Regions from separate parts of the Pseudomonas sp. F007 genome, predicted to be linked through region 1. Evidence: predicted binding sites of a transcription regulator. Region 1 holds the regulator's gene; each other region holds the start of a gene.

Region 1 (4,835 bases):
CGCGCACCGATGAAAAGAACCGCCCGATGCTCATCACCAGCACCCGCATGACCGTATTCCCGGAGCAGCAATATGCGCAGACCCAGCAACCCGTTAAAATCGACGGTGCTGGCGGCGTATCGACTGGTACCGGCATGAAAGCGTATTTGAAAGAAAGCAGGATACACCTGCTATCGAACGTAAGAGGACAGTATGAGGCTCGTTAAAACCCTCCCTATTTTGCTCGGTCTGGGCGCAGCACTGGGAAGCGTGAGCGCCTGGGCCCTGCCGTCCGATAGCCAGCAACCTATCCGCATCCAGGCGGACGACGCTCAGCTTGATGACCGTAACGGCATCGCCACCTACAAGGGCGACGTGATCATCACCCAAGGTTCGATGAAGGTGACCGGCAATACCGTGACCATGACTCGCGCGCCGAATGGCGACATCGACGTCGTCACTTCGGTGGGCAACCTGGCCTACTTCGAACAGGTGCAAACCGCGGGCGATACCAAGCCGGTCCAGGGCTATGGCGTGACCATCCAGTACCACGCCCAGCAGAACCGTGTCGTGCTGATCGACCGCGCCAAAGTCATCGACAAGGACGGCAACATCACCCAGGGCGAGAAAATCGTCTACGACACCGAGAAGAAGCTCGCCAGCGCCGGTCGCGCCACGGGTAGCAAGGTCACCGAAGCACGCCCGCGGATCGACATGGTCATCCAGCCGAAAAAGAAAACCGACGAGCAGAAGGCCCCGTAAATGGCAACTCTGAAAGCCCAGCACCTGGCCAAGAGCTACAAGAGCCGCCAGGTCGTGCGTGACGTCAGCCTGTCCATCGACAGCGGCCAGATCGTCGGCCTACTCGGCCCGAACGGCGCCGGCAAGACCACCTGCTTCTACATGATCGTCGGCCTGGTGCAAGCCGATCAGGGTCGCGTGCTGATCGATGACCTGGACGTCAGCCACCAGCCCATGCACGGCCGTGCCCGGGCCGGTATCGGCTATCTGCCGCAAGAAGCGTCGATCTTCCGCAAACTGTCGGTCGCCGACAACATCATGGCCATTCTCGAAACCCGCAAGGAACTCGACAAGGCCGGCCGTCGCAAGGAGCTGGAAAGCCTGCTGCAGGAGTTCCACATCAACCACATTCGCGACAACCTCGGCATGAGCCTTTCCGGTGGTGAGCGGCGCCGTGTGGAAATCGCCCGCGCACTGGCCACCGCGCCGAAATTCATCCTGCTCGACGAGCCGTTCGCCGGTGTCGACCCGATTTCGGTCGGCGACATCAAGCAGATCATCCATCACCTCAAGGCCAAGGGCATCGGCGTATTGATCACCGACCACAACGTGCGCGAGACCCTGGATATCTGCGAAACTGCCTACATCGTCAATGACGGCCAATTGATTGCCGAAGGGGACGCCGAGACCATCCTGGCCAACGATCTCGTCAAGGAAGTGTACCTGGGTCACGAGTTCCGCCTGTAAGCGTCGAGGCGTCTGGATGCCGCCGGGGCGTAATGTCAATGAAACTATCTATCTTTTTATTGTCATGACGCTCTAGGCAAACACTTCAGTTTCGGGCATATAATTTGCTTAAGTTTGGCGCTCCGGCGCCCTGTAGTGGATGGCGCACGTGCGCCGGCGAATAAGGTGTTAAGCCCCAGCCATGAAACCATCGCTAGTCTTGAGAATGGGCCAGCAGCTGACGATGACACCGCAGCTGCAACAGGCCATCCGCCTGCTCCAATTGTCGACCCTGGACCTGCAACAGGAAATCCAGGAGGCCTTGGAATCCAATCCAATGCTCGAACGCCAGGAAGAAGGCGACGATTTCGATAACGCCGACCCGATGGCCGACAATATCGAGCAGAAACCCAACACCGACGTCCAGGAACCCTCCTATCAGGAAACCGCCCCCACGGTGGACAACCTCGAGGAAGGCGACTGGAACGAGCGCATTCCCAACGAACTGCCGGTCGACACCGCCTGGGAAGACGTTTACCAGACCAGCGCCAGCAGCCTGCCGAGCAACGATGACGACGAGTGGGATTTCACCACCCGCACTTCGGCCGGTGAGAGCCTGCAAAGCCACCTGCTCTGGCAACTGAACCTCGCCCCGATGTCCGATACCGATCGCCTGATCGGCGTGACCCTGATCGACTGCATCAACAACCAGGGCTACCTGGACGAAACCCTCGAGGAAATTCTCGAAGCCTTCGATCCGGAACTGGACATCGAGCTGGACGAAATCGAAGCCGTCCTGCACCGCATCCAGCAATTCGAGCCCGCCGGCATCGGTGCCCGCAACCTGGGCGAATGCCTGCTCCTGCAATTGCGCCAGTTGCCCGCCAAGACGCCATGGATTGCCGAAGCCAAGCGCCTGGTCACCGACTACATCGACCTGCTGGGCAGCCGCGACTACAGCCAGTTGATGCGCCGAATGAAGCTCAAGGAAGACGAGCTGCGCCAGGTCATCGAGCTGGTGCAGAGCCTCAACCCACGCCCGGGCTCGCAGATCGAGTCCAGCGAAGCCGAATACGTGGTGCCGGACGTGATCGTGCGCAAGGACAACGAGCGCTGGCTGGTCGAGCTGAATCAGGAGTCGGTGCCACGCCTGCGGGTCAACCCGCAATACGCCGGCTTTGTCCGCCGCGCCGACACCAGCGCCGACAACACCTTCATGCGCAATCAGTTGCAGGAAGCACGCTGGTTCATCAAGAGCCTGCAAAGCCGCAACGAAACCCTGATGAAGGTGGCCACGCAGATCGTCGAGCACCAGCGCGGCTTCCTCGAATACGGCGACGAAGCGATGAAACCCCTGGTCCTGCACGACATCGCCGAGGCGGTGGGCATGCACGAGTCGACCATCTCGCGGGTTACCACGCAGAAATTCATGCACACCCCGCGCGGTATTTATGAGCTGAAATACTTTTTCTCAAGTCATGTCAGCACCTCCGAAGGCGGCGAATGCTCGTCCACGGCGATCCGCGCGATCATCAAAAAACTGGTTGCCGCGGAAAATCAGAAAAAGCCGTTGAGTGACAGCAAGATCGCTGGTTTACTGGAGGCACAAGGCATTCAGGTGGCCCGCCGTACCGTCGCCAAGTACCGCGAATCCTTGGGGATCGCGCCTTCGAGCGAACGCAAGCGTTTGATGTAACGGGCCACGCCACCGCGTTCCAGGGTGTGTTCGAAATTGTTTCGGATGCACCCAGTGGCAGGCATCACAGCCTGCCGCCTTATGCACTGGCAACGAAGGAGAAGCTGTATGCAAGTCAACATCAGTGGACACCAACTGGAAGTTACCGAACCTCTGCGCACTTACATCGGCGAAAAACTCGACCGACTGGAAAGGCACTTCGACAAGATCACCAACGTGCAGGTCACGATGAATGTCGAGAAGCTGAAGCAGAAAATCGAAGCCACGCTGCATATCCCCGGCGGAGAAGTAGTTGCCAATGCCGAGCATGACGACATGTATGCCGCCATTGACCTGCTGACCGACAAGCTGGACCGTCAACTCAAAAAGCATAAGGAAAAGACCCAGAGCCTCCTCCAGGGCGCAACCGGTCGTTAACACCCCCATCCCATGATCCGACTTGAAAGCATCCTGACCCCCGGCCGTTCCCTGGTGAACGTGCCGGGAGGCAGTAAAAAGAAAGCCCTCGAGCAAATTGCCAACCTGATCGCCCGGGAAGTCCCGGATCTGGAGATGCAAGATGTCTTCGAGGCATTGATTGCCCGTGAAAAACTCGGCTCGACCGGTTTTGGCAACGGCATCGCCATTCCACACTGCCGTCTCAAGGGTTGCACTTCGCCCATCAGCGCGCTGATGCACCTTGACGCGCCTATTGATTTCGACGCCATCGATGGCGCCCCGGTCGACCTGCTGTTTGTCCTGCTGGTGCCCCAGGCGGCTACCGATGCGCACCTGGAACTGCTGCGCCAGATCGCCAGCATGTTGGACCGCAAGGAAGTGCGCGATCGCCTGCGCAGCGCCGACAGCAATCAAGCCTTGTACCAGGTCGTCCTGGACGAGCAGAACGGCCACTGATGATGCGCCTGATCATTGTCAGCGGACGCTCCGGCTCCGGCAAAAGTACTGCCCTCAACGTTCTCGAAGACAACGGTTACTACTGCATCGACAACCTGCCGGCGGGCCTGCTGCCGGAGTTGGCCGAACGCGCGCTGATTCACAACGAATTGAGCCAGCCACTGGTGGCGGTCTCCATCGACGCGCGCAACCTGCCCAGTCATCTGACCCGTTTCCCCGAGCTGCTCGCCGAGGTGCGTAACCGGCATATCCAATGCGATGTGCTGTACCTCGACGCCGACGAAGAAACCCTGCTCAAGCGCTTCTCCGAGACACGCCGGCGCCATCCGCTGAGCAGCTCCAATCGCTCGCTAGCCGAAGCCATCGAGGATGAGACCGCCCTGCTGGGGCCGATCGCCGACCTCGCCGATCTCAAGCTCAACACCACCAACCTCAACCTGTACCAGCTGCGCGACACCATCAAGCTGCGCCTGCTCAATCAGCCGGAGCCCGGTACAGCGTTCCTGGTGGAGTCGTTCGGCTTCAAGCGCGGCATGCCGGTCGATGCCGACCTGGTGTTCGACGTGCGCTGCCTGCCGAATCCCTACTGGATTCCAGATCTGCGGGCCCAGTCGGGCCTGGATCAACCGGTTGCCGACTATCTGGCCGCTCAGCCAGATGTCGAAGAAATGTTTGAAGACATCTCCCGCTACCTGCTCAAATGGCTGCCGCGGTTCGCTGCCAGTAATCGGGCCTATGTGACCATCGCCATTGGCTGCACCGGCGGACATCACCGCTCCGTCTACTTGACCGAACGCCT
Region 2 (4,835 bases), on a different contig from region 1:
CGTTGCTGAGAATCGGCGTGACCGCGTAATCGACGGTCAGGGTCTGGCCGGTCAGGGCGGTGAGCAGGGCTTCGCGCTTGGTGAACGGGTGCGCCTGCTCGACGGCCTGGCGCAGCGAGTTCAGGGCTTCGGTCGACTCGGTGAACAGTTCGCTGATGAACTGCCCGTGACTGCGCTGGCCGCTGATGGCCAGGAGCATTTCCGCGGCCGGGTTCATGTACTCGAGGCGCAGGTCGGCGTTGAGCAGAATGGTGGCGGTGGTCAAGTTGTCGAGTAGCAAGCGGTGCAGTGCGTCGCTGATGGTCATTAGGACCTCTTTTGGAGCAGGCGCGCGCGAGAATAAGGCGCTGTTACAAAGAAAATGCAAAAACCAAACCAAGGCTCCGAAAAGAAGCAATCAACCCACTGAAACGGGCGTTTCAAGTTCACTGGCGTGGCGAATTGCAAGCACTGCCCGGGTATTTACGAACCAAAATGGGTTTCAAGGTATGAGCGAGTGCAACCTATCGCACCAATATAGTGCGCAACGCCGGACAACGCTTTTGGTAATTGCACGTTCCTCGCCTGGGTCGCGCTTGTCCTCAGGGTGTTTGCGACAAGGGGATGCCCGGGCTGCCGGCGTAGAACACGATCAGCTCGACCGGGTTGTCGCCGGTTTTGCCGCGATGCACCGTGTCGACCATCTCGGCCAGGGTGTGCCCTGCCTTGAGGACCTGCTGCTGGCCGCTGGCTTGTGCTTGCACGGTCAGCTCGCCGGAGAGGATGTAGGCCAGGTTGGGCATGGGGTGGGTGTGCCAGTCGAGGGCGGTATTGGCGGGGATGCGCAGTTTCAGCAGGGTCAGTTCGGGGCGGCCCTCGGGGTAGGCGGCATAGGCGTTGCCGTCCCAGGAATGGCTGGTCTGGATCAGGATCTGGCGTTCGGGCTGGGGTTTGCTCGGGCTGCTGACGCAACCGCTCAGCAACAGGCAGGCGACGAAAATGTTCAGCGGTTTCATAGGCAAGGCTCGCACTCGGTTTATCCAGTGGGTGAGCCGAAAAGATTAAGAGATGTGTCTCCTGCTGGATGCCGGACGCAACCTTGTTTGGCCCGGGCGCAATTGCTTTGCCGTGTCGGAATTTTCCATAAAAAAAGGCCTTCCGAAGAAGGCCTCTTTCAAGTCACGCCGCGAGTGCTGGCGCTACTGGATCAGCAGCTGTAGTACAGCTCGTATTCCAGTGGGTGCACGAAGGTGCGCACTTTGATTTCTTCTTCGCTTTTCAGGGCGATGTAGGCGTCGATGAAGTCATCGGAGAACACGCCGCCTTTGGTCAGGAACGCACGACCTTTGTCCAGCTCTTCCAGGGCTTCTTTCAGGCTGCCGCAAACTTGCGGGATCTCTTTCGCCTCTTCAGGCGGCAGGTCGTACAGGTTTTTGTCAGCGGCATCGCCAGGGTGGATCTTGTTCTGGATGCCATCCAGGCCAGCCATCAGCAGTGCAGCGAAGCACAGGTACGGGTTGGCAGCTGGATCCGGGAAGCGGGCTTCGATACGGCGGGCTTTCGGGCTCGACACGTAAGGAATACGGATCGAAGCGGAACGGTTGCGAGCCGAGTAGGCCAGCATTACCGGAGCTTCGAAGCCTGGTACCAGACGCTTGTAGGAGTTGGTCGCCGGGTTGGTGAAGCCGTTCAGCGCCTTACCGTGCTTGATGATACCGCCGATGAAGTACAGGGCGGTGTCCGACAGGCCGGCATAGCCTTCGCCGGCGAAGGTGTTCTTGCCATCTTTCCAGATGGACATGTGCACGTGCATGCCCGAACCGTTGTCGCCGTACAGTGGCTTCGGCATGAAGGTCGCGGTGCGACCGTATGCGTCAGCAACGTTGTGCACAACGTACTTCAGGGTTTGGGTTTCGTCGGCTTTCTTCACCAGGGTGTTGAACTTGACGCCGATTTCGTTCTGGCCGGCAGTCGCCACTTCGTGGTGGTGAACTTCAACGGTCAGGCCCATTTCTTCCAGTGCGTTGCACATGGAGGTACGGATTTCGTGGTCGTGGTCGAACGGCGGAACTGGGAAGTAGCCACCTTTGACGCCTGGACGGTGGCCTTTGTTGCCGCCTTCCACGTCCTGGTCGGACATCCACGAGCCTTGCTCGGAGTAGATCTTGAACATCGAGCCGGAGATGTCCGACTTGAACTTGACTTGGTCGAAGATGAAGAACTCTGGCTCTGGACCTGCGAATACGGTGTCACCGATGGCGGTGGCCTTCAGGTACTCTTCGGCGCGCTTGGCGATCGCACGAGGGTCGCGGTCGTAGCCTTGCATGCTCGAAGGTTCGATGATGTCGCAGACCAGGATCAGGGTCGGCTCTTCGGTGAACGGGTCCAGCACGGCGGTTTCGTCAACCGGCATCAGGATCATGTCGGAGGCTTCGATGCCTTTCCAGCCAGCGATGGAGGAACCGTCGAACATCTTGCCGACTTCGAAGAAGTCGTCTTCCAGCGCATCGCGAGCCGGCATGGTCACGTGGTGCTGAGTGCCTTTGGTGTCCGTGAAGCGCAGATCAATCCATTTAACGTCATGATCTTTGATGAGTTGAACCGACTTCGACATAGTGTCCTCCGGGTGGCTTCGGGCTTGGTAGTGGATGCCCTAAGTAATGTGGGTGATGCCGGCGCGAATACTCTGCCAAGGCAACCTGCCTCACAAGAGAGCAAATTGCATGCCAGTGCCCCAGCATGGGTTTTTCGCCCCAAAATCACCCTTATAAAGGTGAAAACGGTCCAAAAGTCTAAAAGTGCGCCCCCTAATGTAGCGCTCAAAGCCACAAATGACCCGTTTTGGTGCGTTGCAAATCAGATGCAGATTAATTGGTTAAACCTTGAGCAATTTCCGCTATAATCCGCGCCCCCCTTTTTCGGCTGGCCCAGCGCGCGCTGTTTTCATGAAACTAATCGTAAAAGTCTTCCCCGAGATCACCATCAAAAGCCGCCCGGTACGGATGCGTTTCATCCGTCAGTTGGCCAAGAACATCCGTGCCGTGCTCCGCGATCTGGACCCGGCCGTGGTGGTGAACGGCGTGTGGGACAACCTCGAGCTGGAAACTCACGTCACTGACGCCAAGGCCTTGAAGGACATGACCGAGCGCCTGAGCTGCACGCCAGGCGTCGCGCACTTCCTGCAGATCGACGAGTACCCGCTGGGTGATTTCGACGACATCGTCGCCAAGTGCAAGCAGCACTACGGCGATGCCCTGGCCGGGAAGATCTTCTCGGTGCGCTGCAAGCGTGCCGGCAAGCACCCGTTCAGCTCGATCGACATCGAGAAATACGTCGGCAGCCAGTTGCGCCGTCAGTGTGGGGCCGCCGGGATCGACCTGAAAAAGCCGGAAATCGAAGTCCGCATCGAAGTTCGCGACCAACGGTTGTTCGTGATCCACAGCCAGCACAACGGCATCGGCGGCTACCCGCTGGGCGCGCTGGAGCAGACGCTGGTATTGATGTCCGGGGGGTTCGACTCCACTGTCGCCGCCTACCAGATCATGCGCCGCGGCCTGATGGCGCACTTCTGCTTCTTCAACCTCGGTGGTCGTGCCCACGAATTGGGCGTGATGGAAGTCGCGCATTTCATCTGGAAGAAGTACGGCAGCTCGCAACGCGTGTTATTTGTCAGTGTGCCGTTCGAGGAAGTGCTCGGCGAAATTCTCGGCAAGGTCGATAACAGCCATATGGGCGTCGTATTGAAGCGTATGATGTTGCGCGCTTCCGAGCGGATCGCCGATCGCCTGCACATCGATGCGCTGGTCACCGGCGAGGCGATTTCCCAGGTCTCGAGCCAGACGCTGCCGAACCTCAACGTGATCGACTGCGTGACCGACAAGCTGGTGCTGCGCCCGCTGATCGCCAGTCACAAGCAGGACATCATCGACACCGCCATCGAGATCGGCACCGCCGATTTCGCCCGGCACATGCCGGAGTACTGCGGGGTCATTTCGGTGAACCCGAAGACCGCTGCCAAGCGTCATCGCGTTGAGCACGAAGAGAAAGAATTCGACATGGCGGTGCTTGAGCGAGCGCTCGAGAACGCCAAGCTGGTGCCGATCGATCGGGTGATCGACGAATTGGGCCAGGACTTGCAGATTGAAGAAGTCAGCGAAGCGCTGGCCGGTCAGATCGTCATCGACATCCGTCACCCGGATGCCGCCGAGGATGACCCGCTGGACCTGGCTGGCGTCGAGGTACAAACGATGCCGTTTTATGCACTGAACGCTCGTTTCAAGGAACTGGACCCTACTCGCCAGTACCTGCTGTATTGCGACAAAGGCGTGATGAGTCGCCTGCATGCCCACCATTTGCTCAGTGAGGGGCATGCCAATGTGCGCGTTTATCGACCGAGCTAAGAGCCCGGGGCTGTATGCCTGTGGCCTGCGTCACCGGCCCCCCGACTCTGCCGTCAAGCTGTAACGGCATGGCCTGACTCTACTGTAAATCGCTGCCAAGACTTGTCAGCACACCGAATCCTCTGATCGAGATACACAAGTGATCGAAAATCTACGCAACATCGCCATCATTGCTCACGTTGACCACGGTAAAACCACCCTGGTAGACAAACTCCTGCGTCAATCCGGCACCCTGGAGCGCAACGAGCTCAACGACGAGCGCGTGATGGACTCCAACGACCAGGAGAAAGAGCGCGGTATTACCATTCTGGCGAAAAACACCGCCATCAACTGGAACGGCTACCACATCAACATCGTGGACACCCCGGGCCACGCCGACTTCGGCGGCGAAGTAGAGCGCGTAATGTCGATGGTCGACTCCGTTCTGCTGCTGGTTGACGCTCAAGACGGCCCTAT
Region 3 (4,835 bases), on a different contig from region 1:
CACGCGGCGCGGATCAGTCGCGTGCCTGGCTTGGGGCCAGGACTTCACGCGAGCCGTTGGTATTCATGGCGGTCACGACCCCGGCCATTTCCATGGCTTCGATCATGCGCGCCGCGCGGTTGTAACCAATCTTGAGCTTGCGCTGGACCGCTGAAATCGAGGCCCGGCGACTTTCCAGGACGAATTGTACGGCTTCGTCGTAGAGCGCGTCGGTTTCCGCATCGTCTTCACCGCCACCGCCGCCATTTTCGAAGCCGCTGCCGGCCTCTTCGACGCCGTTGAGGATGTCGTCGTTATATTCCGGTGCGCCGCGCAGCTTCCAGGCTTCCACCACACGGTGCACTTCATCGTCGGAAACGAACGCACCGTGTACGCGAATTGGCAGGCTGGTGCCAGGCGGCATGTAGAGCATGTCACCGTGCCCCAGCAGTTGTTCGGCGCCGCCCTGGTCGATGATGGTCCGCGAGTCGATCTTGCTCGACACCTGGAACGCCATCCGCGTCGGGATGTTGGCCTTGATCAGACCGGTGATCACGTCCACCGACGGCCGCTGGGTTGCGAGAATCAAATGGATACCAGCCGCTCGGGCCTTCTGCGCGATCCGCGCGATCAGCTCTTCGACCTTCTTGCCGACGATCATCATCATGTCGGCAAATTCGTCGACCACTACCACGATGGTCGGCAACTTGTTCAGCAGCGGCGCTTCGTCGTGGATGCTTTCGCGGTTGTACAGCGGGTCAGTCAACGGCGTGCCAGCTTCCTGGGCCTCGCGGACCTTTTGGTTGAAGCCCGAGAGGTTACGCACGCCCATCTTCGCCATCAACTTGTAGCGCCGCTCCATCTCGGCCACGCTCCAGCGCAGGGCGTTGGCGGCGTCCTTCATGTCGGTCACCACCGGGCACAGCAGGTGCGGAATGCCTTCGTAGATCGACAATTCGAGCATTTTCGGGTCGATCATGATCAGCTTGGCGTCTTCCGGGCCCGACTTGAACAGGATCGACAGGATCATTGCATTGACGCCCACCGACTTACCGGAACCGGTGGTACCGGCTACCAGCAAGTGCGGCATCTTCGCCAGGTCGGTGATGATCGGCTTGCCGCCGATGTCGTGGCCCAGGGCCAGGGTGACCGGCGACTTGAAGTTGTCGAACTCCGGCGTCGACAGCACTTCGGAGAAGCGCACGATCTGCCGGTCTTCGTTGGGAATCTCGATGCCCACGGTGGTCTTGCCCGGGATCACTTCCACCACCCGCACACTGGTCACTGCCAGCGAACGCGCCAGGTCCTTGGCCAGGTTGGCAATGCGGCTGACCTTGACCCCGGCGGCCGGTTGAATCTCGTAACGGGTAATTACCGGGCCCGGGTGAATCGAATCCACCGCGACCTCGACCCCGAACTCCTTGAGCTTGATTTCCAGCAAGTGGCCGACTGCCGCCAGGGATTCAGGCGAATAGTTGAGCTGTTTCTTTTCCGCCGGGTCGAGAATCGAGATCGGTGGCAAGGTGCCTTCCACGGCGCTGTCGACGAACAACGGTGCCTGCTTCTCTTTTTCCACACGTTTGCTCGGCGCTGCCGGCTTGGGCGGGGCTGGGGCAATGACCGGCGGCACCTGCTTCTCGCGCTCGGACATGTGCTTGCTCAGGGCCTGCTCCCGCTCGATCAGGCGCTCCTTGACCTTGGCCTGCTCGCGCTTGTCGGTGACGGTCGGCGCCACGACTTCGTTGACCCGGTCATCCACTTCGCGCAATTGCGCGACCAGTCGCTTGCGTTCGGTGCGCGCGGCCCACCAGCGATTGGCCACGCCCTGGAACAGTTCCAGCAGGTCGAGGGTAATCTTGCCGGTCAGGTCCATGACCTTGAACCACGACAGATCAGTAAAGACGGTCAGGCCGAACAAAAACAGGGCAATGAACATCAGGGTGCTGCCCTGGATATTCAGCGCATTCTTCGCCAGGTCGCCGAGGCTTTCGCCCAGCGCACCGCCGGCACCGGCCGGCAGACCGGTGGGTGCATGAAAATGGATATGGGCCAGCGCCGCGCCCGAGAGCACCAGGAACACCAGGCCGATCAGGCGCCAGGAGAACAGCCAGCCGCTCCACTCCCACGGCTCGTGGCGTTGACGGAAGATCTGCCAGGTCTTGATCGCCAGCAGCAGCGGGAAGATATAGGCGAAGTAACCCAGCACCATGAACAGGATATCGGCGCTGTAGGAGCCCGCCGGGCCGCCGAAGTTCTGCACGTCGTCGATCTTGCTGTTATGGCTCCAGCCCGGATCATCCTTGCCATAGGTGAGCAAGGCCATCATCAGGAACAGGCACAAGGCACCGATGGCGATCAACGCACCTTCCTTGAGCCGGTAGTGCAGATGTTGACGCCAGAGCGGAACGACTGTTTTAGGTGCTGCGGTGGATTTCTTCAAAACGCTTCTTTTCCTGCGCCAGAGGCGCGTCCATCTGTTGAATGACGATGAAAAACTGCCCGATCCAGGCAGGTAAAAAAGTGCACGGGCGCAACAGGGACTACTTTTAACACTGCGTCGCGGTCTCTATAAACACACCGCGCACGGCTTTTTTATGAAAATCATTGTTACAACCTTGCATTGTACGGGTGTGTGCATGTGACGCCATGCTTCAGACCCTGGGCTACAGCATAGTCAAACGTAACACGCATGCCCTTCAATTTGAGCACGCATTGTCTTTCGTGACAAAGGCTTATGAGGTGTTTTTATGAGCGAAGCGAAGCATTCACGCCTGATCATCCTCGGCTCGGGCCCAGCCGGTTACAGCGCCGCCGTGTATGCCGCGCGCGCCAACCTGAAACCGGTGGTCATCACCGGCCTGCAGGCAGGCGGCCAGTTGACCACCACGGTCGAGGTGGACAACTGGCCCGGCGATGTCGAGGGCCTCACCGGCCCCGTCCTCATGGAGCGCATGCAAAAACACGCCAAGCGCTTTGACACACAGATCGTCTACGACCACATCCACACCGCCAAGTTGCAGCAGCGCCCGTTCGAACTCATCGGTGACAGCGGCACCTACACCTGCGATGCGTTGATCATTGCCACCGGCGCCTCTGCGCAATACCTGGGCCTGCCCTCGGAAGACGCCTTTGCCGGCAAGGGTGTTTCGGCCTGCGCCACCTGCGACGGGTTTTTCTATCGCAACCAGGTGGTCGCGGTGGTTGGCGGCGGCAACACCGCCGTCGAAGAGGCGCTGTACCTGTCCAACATCGCCAGGGAAGTTCATCTGATCCACCGCCGCGACAAACTGCGCGCCGAGAAAATCCTTCAGGACAAACTCTTCGACAAAGCCGCCAACGGCAATATCCGCCTGCACTGGAACCAGCATCTGGACGAAGTGCTGGGTGATGCCAGCGGTGTGACCGGTGCTCGCCTGCGCGACAGCCAGAGTGGCGCAACCCGCGACCTGCCGCTGGCTGGCGTTTTTATCGCGATCGGCCACAAACCCAACACCGACCTGTTCGTCGGCCAATTGCCGATGCATGATGGTTACTTGCGCGTCCAGGGTGGCAGCGAGGGCAATGCGACCGCGACCGCCATTGCCGGGGTATTTGCCGCCGGCGATGTCGCCGATCATGTCTATCGCCAGGCAGTCACTTCTGCCGGTGCGGGTTGCATGGCGGCGCTGGACGCTGAAAAATACCTCGACGACCACTGAGCCATGGGAGTGCGGCAGCCCATCGCCGCCGCCCTCCCCTCTTGCAAGCGAAAGACCATGCTGACTTGGCTACAACGCAACTCCCTGGATTTCCCGCCGCTGGAAAAAGCCCTGCGCGAACCCAACGGCCTGCTCGCCGCCGGTGGCGACCTGTCTGCCGAACGCCTGGTGCAGGCCTATCGTCATGGCTGCTTCCCGTGGTTCTCGGAAGGCCAGCCGATTCTCTGGTGGTCGCCCGATCCGCGCACCGTGCTGTTTCCCGACGAGCTGCACGTCTCCCGCAGCCTCGCCAAACTGCTGCGCCAGCAACGCTACCAGGTGACCTTCGATCGCGACTTTGCCGCGGTCATCAGCGCCTGCGCCGCACCACGGGATTATGCCGATGGCACCTGGATCACCGGCGCCATGCAGGACGCCTATCTGCAATTGCATGAGCGTGGCCACGCCCACTCCGTGGAAGTCTGGGACAACGGCACGCTGGTCGGCGGCCTGTATGGGCTGGCAATGGGGCAGCTGTTTTTCGGCGAGTCGATGTTCAGCCGTGCCGACAACGCCTCGAAAGTCGGCTTCGCCCTGTTGGTGCAGCACCTCAAGGAGGCCGGCTTCGTGCTGATCGACTGCCAGATGCCCACCGAGCATCTGCACAGCTTGGGCGCCCGCTCGATTCCACGCCGCGACTTTGCCGGATACCTGGCGCGTCACCTCGATCAACCCAACCGCGCGACATGGGTTTGCCAAGCGACTTCTGCGCCCTTGGCTTACACTTGATTGAACGGCTTCTCCCCCGAGGGTTGACTCATGACCGAGTTGGCGCGTCTCAAGTTTTATGCCACTCAGCCCCACTCGTGCAGCTATTTGCCGGATGAGCAGGCGACCACACTGTTCCTCGACCCCAGCCAGCCGATGGACGTGCACGTGTACGCGGATTTGTCGGAAATGGGCTTTCGCCGTAGCGGCGACCATCTGTACCGCCCCCATTGCCAGAACTGCAACGCCTGCGTTCCGGCACGCATTCCGGTGGCGCAGTTCAGCCCCAATCGCCAGCAAAAACGCATTTTCAAGCGTAATGCCGACTTGCAGGTGCGCCCGGCAAAACCGGGGTTCAGCGAAGAGTATTTCGACCTCTACCAGCGCTACATCGAACAACGCCACGCCGAT
Region 4 (4,835 bases), on a different contig from region 1:
GCGCCATGCCCTTGAGCACGCTGCGACGTTCGATATTCATGGGCGGCTCCTCAAGGTTTGGCCACCGGGGCGGGCGTTTTCGAGAGGTATTCGCCGACCTGTTGCAGCGAGGTGTCGTCGATGAAGGACGCAGGAAAGGCCGGCATCGCACGAAAGCCGTTGCGCACGATTGCACTGATGTACTGCGGCGGCAGTTGGCGGCCCTTGAGTTGCGGCCCGACCTGGTTTTCGTGGCAGTGCCCGCAGACCTTGGCATAGACGTTTTCGCCGCCTTTCCAGACGCCGTCGCCATCGGCCAGGGCGTTGCCGGCGAGCAGGAGCAAGGGCAGGGCGCAGCAGGCAGACCAGCTGCGCTTCACCGCTGAGCGGTGCAGGGGTGAGGACATGATGTACTCCATTGTTGTTATTGGCAGGTGCTGAACGGGTGGCTCAGAACGGATACGTCCTGGGCGCGTGTTGCAAGGTGATCCAGTGGTCGGTGGTGAACTCATCGATGGCCCAGTCGCCGTTGAAGCGACCGATGCCGGAGTTCTTCTCGCCGCCGAACGGCGCGTTGGCTTCGTCGTTGACCGGGATGTCGTTGACGTGAGTCATGCCGGCGTGGATACGCCGGGCGAACTGCACGCCGCGCTCCAGATTGGCGGTGAACACCGCGCTGGACAGCCCGTACTCGCTGTTGTTCGCCAGTTCCAGGGCGTGCTCGGCGTCGCGTGCGCACTGGATGCCCACCAGCGGACCGAAGATCTCCTCGCGGGCAATCTCCATGTCTGCCGTGACGTTGCCGAACACGTGGGGCGGCAGCACGTTGCCTTCGGCCGGGGCGCCAACCAGCAGCGTCGCGCCTTCAGCCTGGGCGGTGGCGATCTTCTCCTGCAGTCCGGCCAGTTGCTTGCTGTTGATCAGCGGGCCGACCACCGTTTCGGCGCGGTTCGGGTCGCCATGGGGCAGGGCCTTGACCCGCTCGACGAAGCGTTGGGTGAAGCTTTCCAGCAGTGGCTGCTCGACGATGATGCGGTTGATCGCCATGCAGATTTGCCCCTGGTGCAGGAACTTGCCGACCACCGCGGCGTTGACCGCCTGCTCGACATCGGCATCGGCCAGGACCACGAACGGGCTGTTGCCACCCAGTTCCAGGGCCACGTGCTTGAGGTGTTCGCCGCCGCTGGCGATGCGGCCGATGTTGCGCCCGACCTGGGTCGAGCCGGTGAAGGAGATGAACGCCGGGATCGGATGTTCGACAAAGGCGTCGCCGATCTCCGCGCCGGCGCCGACCACCACGCTGAGCACGCCGGCGGGCAACCCGGCTTCCTCGAAAATCCGCGCCAGCAGCAGGCCGCCGCTGACCGGGGTGTCGCTGGCCGGCTTGACCACCACCGCGTTACCCAAGGCCAATGCGGGTGCCAGGGAGCGGGCGGTCAGGTGCAGCGGGAAGTTCCACGGGCTGATGACGCCTATCACCCCCAGCGGTGCGCGGTAGACCCGGCTTTCCTTGCCCGGAATATTCGAGGCGAGAATGCGCCCATGGACCCGCCCCGGCAGGCTCGCCGACTCGAGGGTTATGGCCCGCGCTGCGCCCCACTCGATCTGCGCCTTGATCCGCGTACTGCCGGATTCGCGGATGATCCAGTCGATGATTTCTTCGCGCCGCTGATCAAAAATCCGCACCGCGTTGAGCAGCACACCGGCACGTTCGGCCGGCCCTTTGGCGGCCCAATCGACCTGGGTTTCGCGAGCCTTGCGGTAGGCGGCATCGAGGTCTTCGCGGGTGGCCAGGGTGATCTGCAGCAGTTGTGCCTGGGTGAAGGGGTTGTACACCGGCAGGCTGCGACCGCTGCTGCCGGCTCGCCACTTACCGGCGAGGGGCTGCAAATCGAGTTGCTGATAGGCAGGGCGAATCAAGTGAGCAGAGTTCATGTCGAGGTCACCTCTATTGTTATTAGCGTGCACCTCGGCTCCTTAGCAATTAGCGTGCCATTTGGTCTTGTTTGTGTATTTGTCGTTTTAAAACAAATAGTTATGAGTGTGTTTAGAGTTTTTTGCCGCCGCGCGGCGCCGAGGTTTCGAGCCCCGATTGCAGAAATTTATGCAGAAAAGTCGCCGGTCGTTGAAAGCTCGGCGGGCGGCAGAATTCGTGCGGTTATCGGACAGATCGGCAAAAGCGCGGCGCCACTCGAGCGCTGGCAGATTGACCCGGCGGCAGGGCTGGGCATACTCCCACGTCACCTCCCTGAGACTGGTTGCCTGCCCATGACCCGTACCCCGCCCGAGCGCAGCGGTCGCCGCGCCGATGAGGACTTCCTCAAGCAGATGCTTGGCCGACAGAAGCGCCTGATCGTCGACCGTGCCAGTCAGTTCGGCAGCAGCGGCCTGCCATCGGCCGAGCAACTGGCGCAGACCGTGGCCTTCGCGCCGCAGGAAGGCAGCGTCTGGTTGTGTGGCCAGCGCATGATGCTGCTGCAGGGCTCGGCGTTCGGCGCCATCCGCCGCGAGCTGATCGAGGCGCTGGGCCTGGACAAGGCCCGTGGCCTGCTGACCCGCATTGGCTGGCAGGCCGGCGCGCGTGACGCGGCCCAGGTCAGCGCGCAGTGGCCGGACGGCGATGACGCCAGCCTGTACAGCGCCGGGCCGCGCCTGCACATGCTCGAAGGCATGGTCAATGTCGAGGTGGTGCGTTTCGAGATCGATTCCGGCGTCGGCCATTTCTATTCCGAGTTTCTCTGGCACAACTCCCTGGAAGACGACGAGCACATCGCCGCCTATGGCCTGGGGGGTGAACCGGCGTGCTGGATGGAGATCGGTTATGCCAGCGGCTACGCCTCGTCGCTGCTCGGCCGGCTGGTGGTGTTTCGCGAGCAGGAGTGTCGCTCGATGGGGCACCCGGCCTGTCGCATCGTCGGCAAGCCGGCGGACCAATGGAACGACATCGATGTCGACCTGGCCTACCTGGATCCCGGTGATTTTCTCAGCCGCAGCACCTATGCCTCGGGCACCGAGACCGAGGTTGCCGATTTGCAGGACCCCGGCGACAACCAGCCGCTGGTGGGCATTTCGGCGGCGTTCGTGGTCGCTACGCAGTTGCTGCAGCGGGTGGCGCCGACCCAGGCCACGGTGTTGTTGACCGGCGAGTCGGGGGTCGGCAAGGAACTGTTCGCCCGTTCGCTGCATCAAGCCAGCTCGCGCCAGCAGCTGCCGCTGGTGGCGCTGAATTGCGCGACCTTGCCGGAGAATCTGGTGGAGGCCGAGCTGTTCGGCGTCGAACGGGGCGCCTACACCGGTGCCGAGCGTGCGCGTCCCGGACGTTTCGAGCGGGCCCACGGTGGCACGCTGTTCCTCGATGAAATAGCGACCTTGAGCCTCAGCGCGCAGAGCAAGATCCTGCGTGCCTTGCAGGAGGGGGAAATCGAGCGGGTCGGTGGCACGGCGCCGATCCGCGTCGACGTGCGGGTGATCGCCGCGACCAACCTGGACCTGCGCAGCGAAGTCGAGGCCGGGCGGTTTCGCGAAGACCTGTTCTACCGCCTGAACGTGTTCCCGATCAGCCTGCCGCCGTTGCGTGAGCGGCGCGAAGATATTCCGTTGCTGATGAGCTACTTCCTGCGTCACTTCAGCCAGCGCCACGGGCGGCGATTGGCGGGATTCAGCACAAGGTTGGTCAATGCGCTGCTGACCTATCGGTTTCCCGGCAATATTCGCGAATTGCAGAACCTGATCGAGCGCGGGGTGATTTGCGCTGGCGATGGCGAAGTCATCGACATCGTGCACCTGGCCGAGATCGGCGCGCCGCTGATGGACTCGGCAATCGGCCTGACCCCGCAGGGGCGTCTGTCGGCGGGCGAACCCCGCGCAGACGCTGCACCCATTGCCGCGCCGGTCGCCGACCGGGTAGCGGGCGATCCGCTGTTGGAGGGGTTGCAGGCTTTCGTCTCTGGACGCCAACGGACCCTCAACCAGCCCCTGGCAGAAATCGAACTGCACCTGGTGCGCCTGGCCATGGAACGCACCGGCGGCAACATCACCGCCGCCGCGCAAATGCTCGGCATGAGCCGCGCCCAGGTCAGTTATCGGCTCAAGGGCAACTGACATCAGTTGATTTCAGGCTGACCCGGATATGACTGTAGGAGCCGGCTTGCCGGCGAAGGCGGTGTCCTATTCGACATCTTCTTTGAATGGACCTGCCGAATCGCTGCGATGCGGCGGCCCGACAAGCCCGCTCCAACAGGGGTTATGAGTCATGCACAATTTTGGGGGCCAACGCGTCGGCCAGGCACCCCACAAATCTCAAAGCGGCAACGTCAACTTCAACCAATACGCCTGCCCATCCGTGCGGTTGCGCACGCCCGATTCATCCTGCCATTTGGCGCTGAACAACCAGCCGTCCTGGCTGGCGTATTGCACCGCCGGGCCGATGGAAAACGAACGGCCACGGTTGCCATCGTCGGCATCAACCGCGGCTGCGGCGGCGCAATGGGTGGCGTTGCACTGGTCGTCGCTGACCTGCTGGTAGGCATGCCCGCCGACACCGACGACCCAGCCATTGCCCAGCCCCCAGCCGAGGGTGTAGTCGGCATGCAGTTCGCGCCCGGACTGGTAATGGGTGTCGCGGTTCTCGAAGTTGTAGTCGTACATCAGGCGCATATCGGCGTTCAGGCCATTCGGGTCCATGTAGGTCAGGGCATACACCGCCTGCACGGTGTAATAGTTTGTCCCCAGGTTGATCAGGTCGTGCCGGTCGTACTCGCTGGCGGTGGGCAGCACCAAGTCGACACCCACGGCGCTGTGGAACTTGTCACTGTGATGAAAGCCAAGCACCGGACCGAGGTGCGCGTCACCGATCC

What was found. Region 1 encodes sigma-54, which starts transcription at its own class of promoters, with help from an activator protein. Its sites were predicted from a motif close to ANTGGCATNNANNTTGCTNT; they were not measured.
Region 2: glnA (type I glutamate--ammonia ligase) is a predicted target of sigma-54. The motif match lies at 2,691-2,710, and genes of this name have one in related genera.
Region 3: ACZYR5_RS23545 (DNA translocase FtsK) is a predicted target of sigma-54. The motif match lies at 2,657-2,676, and genes of this name have one in related genera.
Region 4: ACZYR5_RS10645 (sigma 54-interacting transcriptional regulator) is a predicted target of sigma-54. The motif match lies at 1,963-1,982, and genes of this name have one in related genera.

What each region holds. Positions count from the first base shown of each region.
Region 1 covers NZ_JBVATA010000006.1:463,289-468,123, forward strand. Annotated here, with positions in the region: gene lptC (LPS export ABC transporter periplasmic protein LptC) at 1-206, shown strand, start outside; gene lptA (lipopolysaccharide transport periplasmic protein LptA) at 193-741, shown strand; gene lptB (LPS export ABC transporter ATP-binding protein) at 742-1,467, shown strand; gene ACZYR5_RS17595 (RNA polymerase factor sigma-54) at 1,649-3,142, shown strand; gene hpf (ribosome hibernation-promoting factor, HPF/YfiA family) at 3,251-3,559, shown strand; gene ptsN (PTS IIA-like nitrogen regulatory protein PtsN) at 3,572-4,036, shown strand; gene rapZ (RNase adapter RapZ) at 4,039-4,835, shown strand, end outside.
Region 2 covers NZ_JBVATA010000003.1:227,053-231,887, forward strand. Annotated here, with positions in the region: gene glnL (nitrogen regulation protein NR(II)) at 1-307, opposite strand, end outside; gene ACZYR5_RS08530 (cupin domain-containing protein) at 582-1,001, opposite strand; gene glnA (type I glutamate--ammonia ligase) at 1,187-2,593, opposite strand; gene thiI (tRNA uracil 4-sulfurtransferase ThiI) at 2,925-4,379, shown strand; gene typA (translational GTPase TypA) at 4,519-4,835, shown strand, end outside.
Region 3 covers NZ_JBVATA010000009.1:308,950-313,784, reverse strand. Annotated here, with positions in the region: gene ACZYR5_RS23545 (DNA translocase FtsK) at 14-2,419, opposite strand; gene trxB (thioredoxin-disulfide reductase) at 2,727-3,677, shown strand; gene aat (leucyl/phenylalanyl-tRNA--protein transferase) at 3,735-4,445, shown strand; gene ACZYR5_RS23530 (arginyltransferase) at 4,476-4,835, shown strand, end outside.
Region 4 covers NZ_JBVATA010000004.1:104,335-109,169, reverse strand. Annotated here, with positions in the region: gene ACZYR5_RS10660 (hypothetical protein) at 1-40, opposite strand, end outside; gene ACZYR5_RS10655 (c-type cytochrome) at 51-386, opposite strand; gene pchA (4-hydroxybenzaldehyde dehydrogenase) at 430-1,914, opposite strand; gene ACZYR5_RS10645 (sigma 54-interacting transcriptional regulator) at 2,248-4,080, shown strand; gene ACZYR5_RS10640 (SphA family protein) at 4,279-4,835, opposite strand, start outside.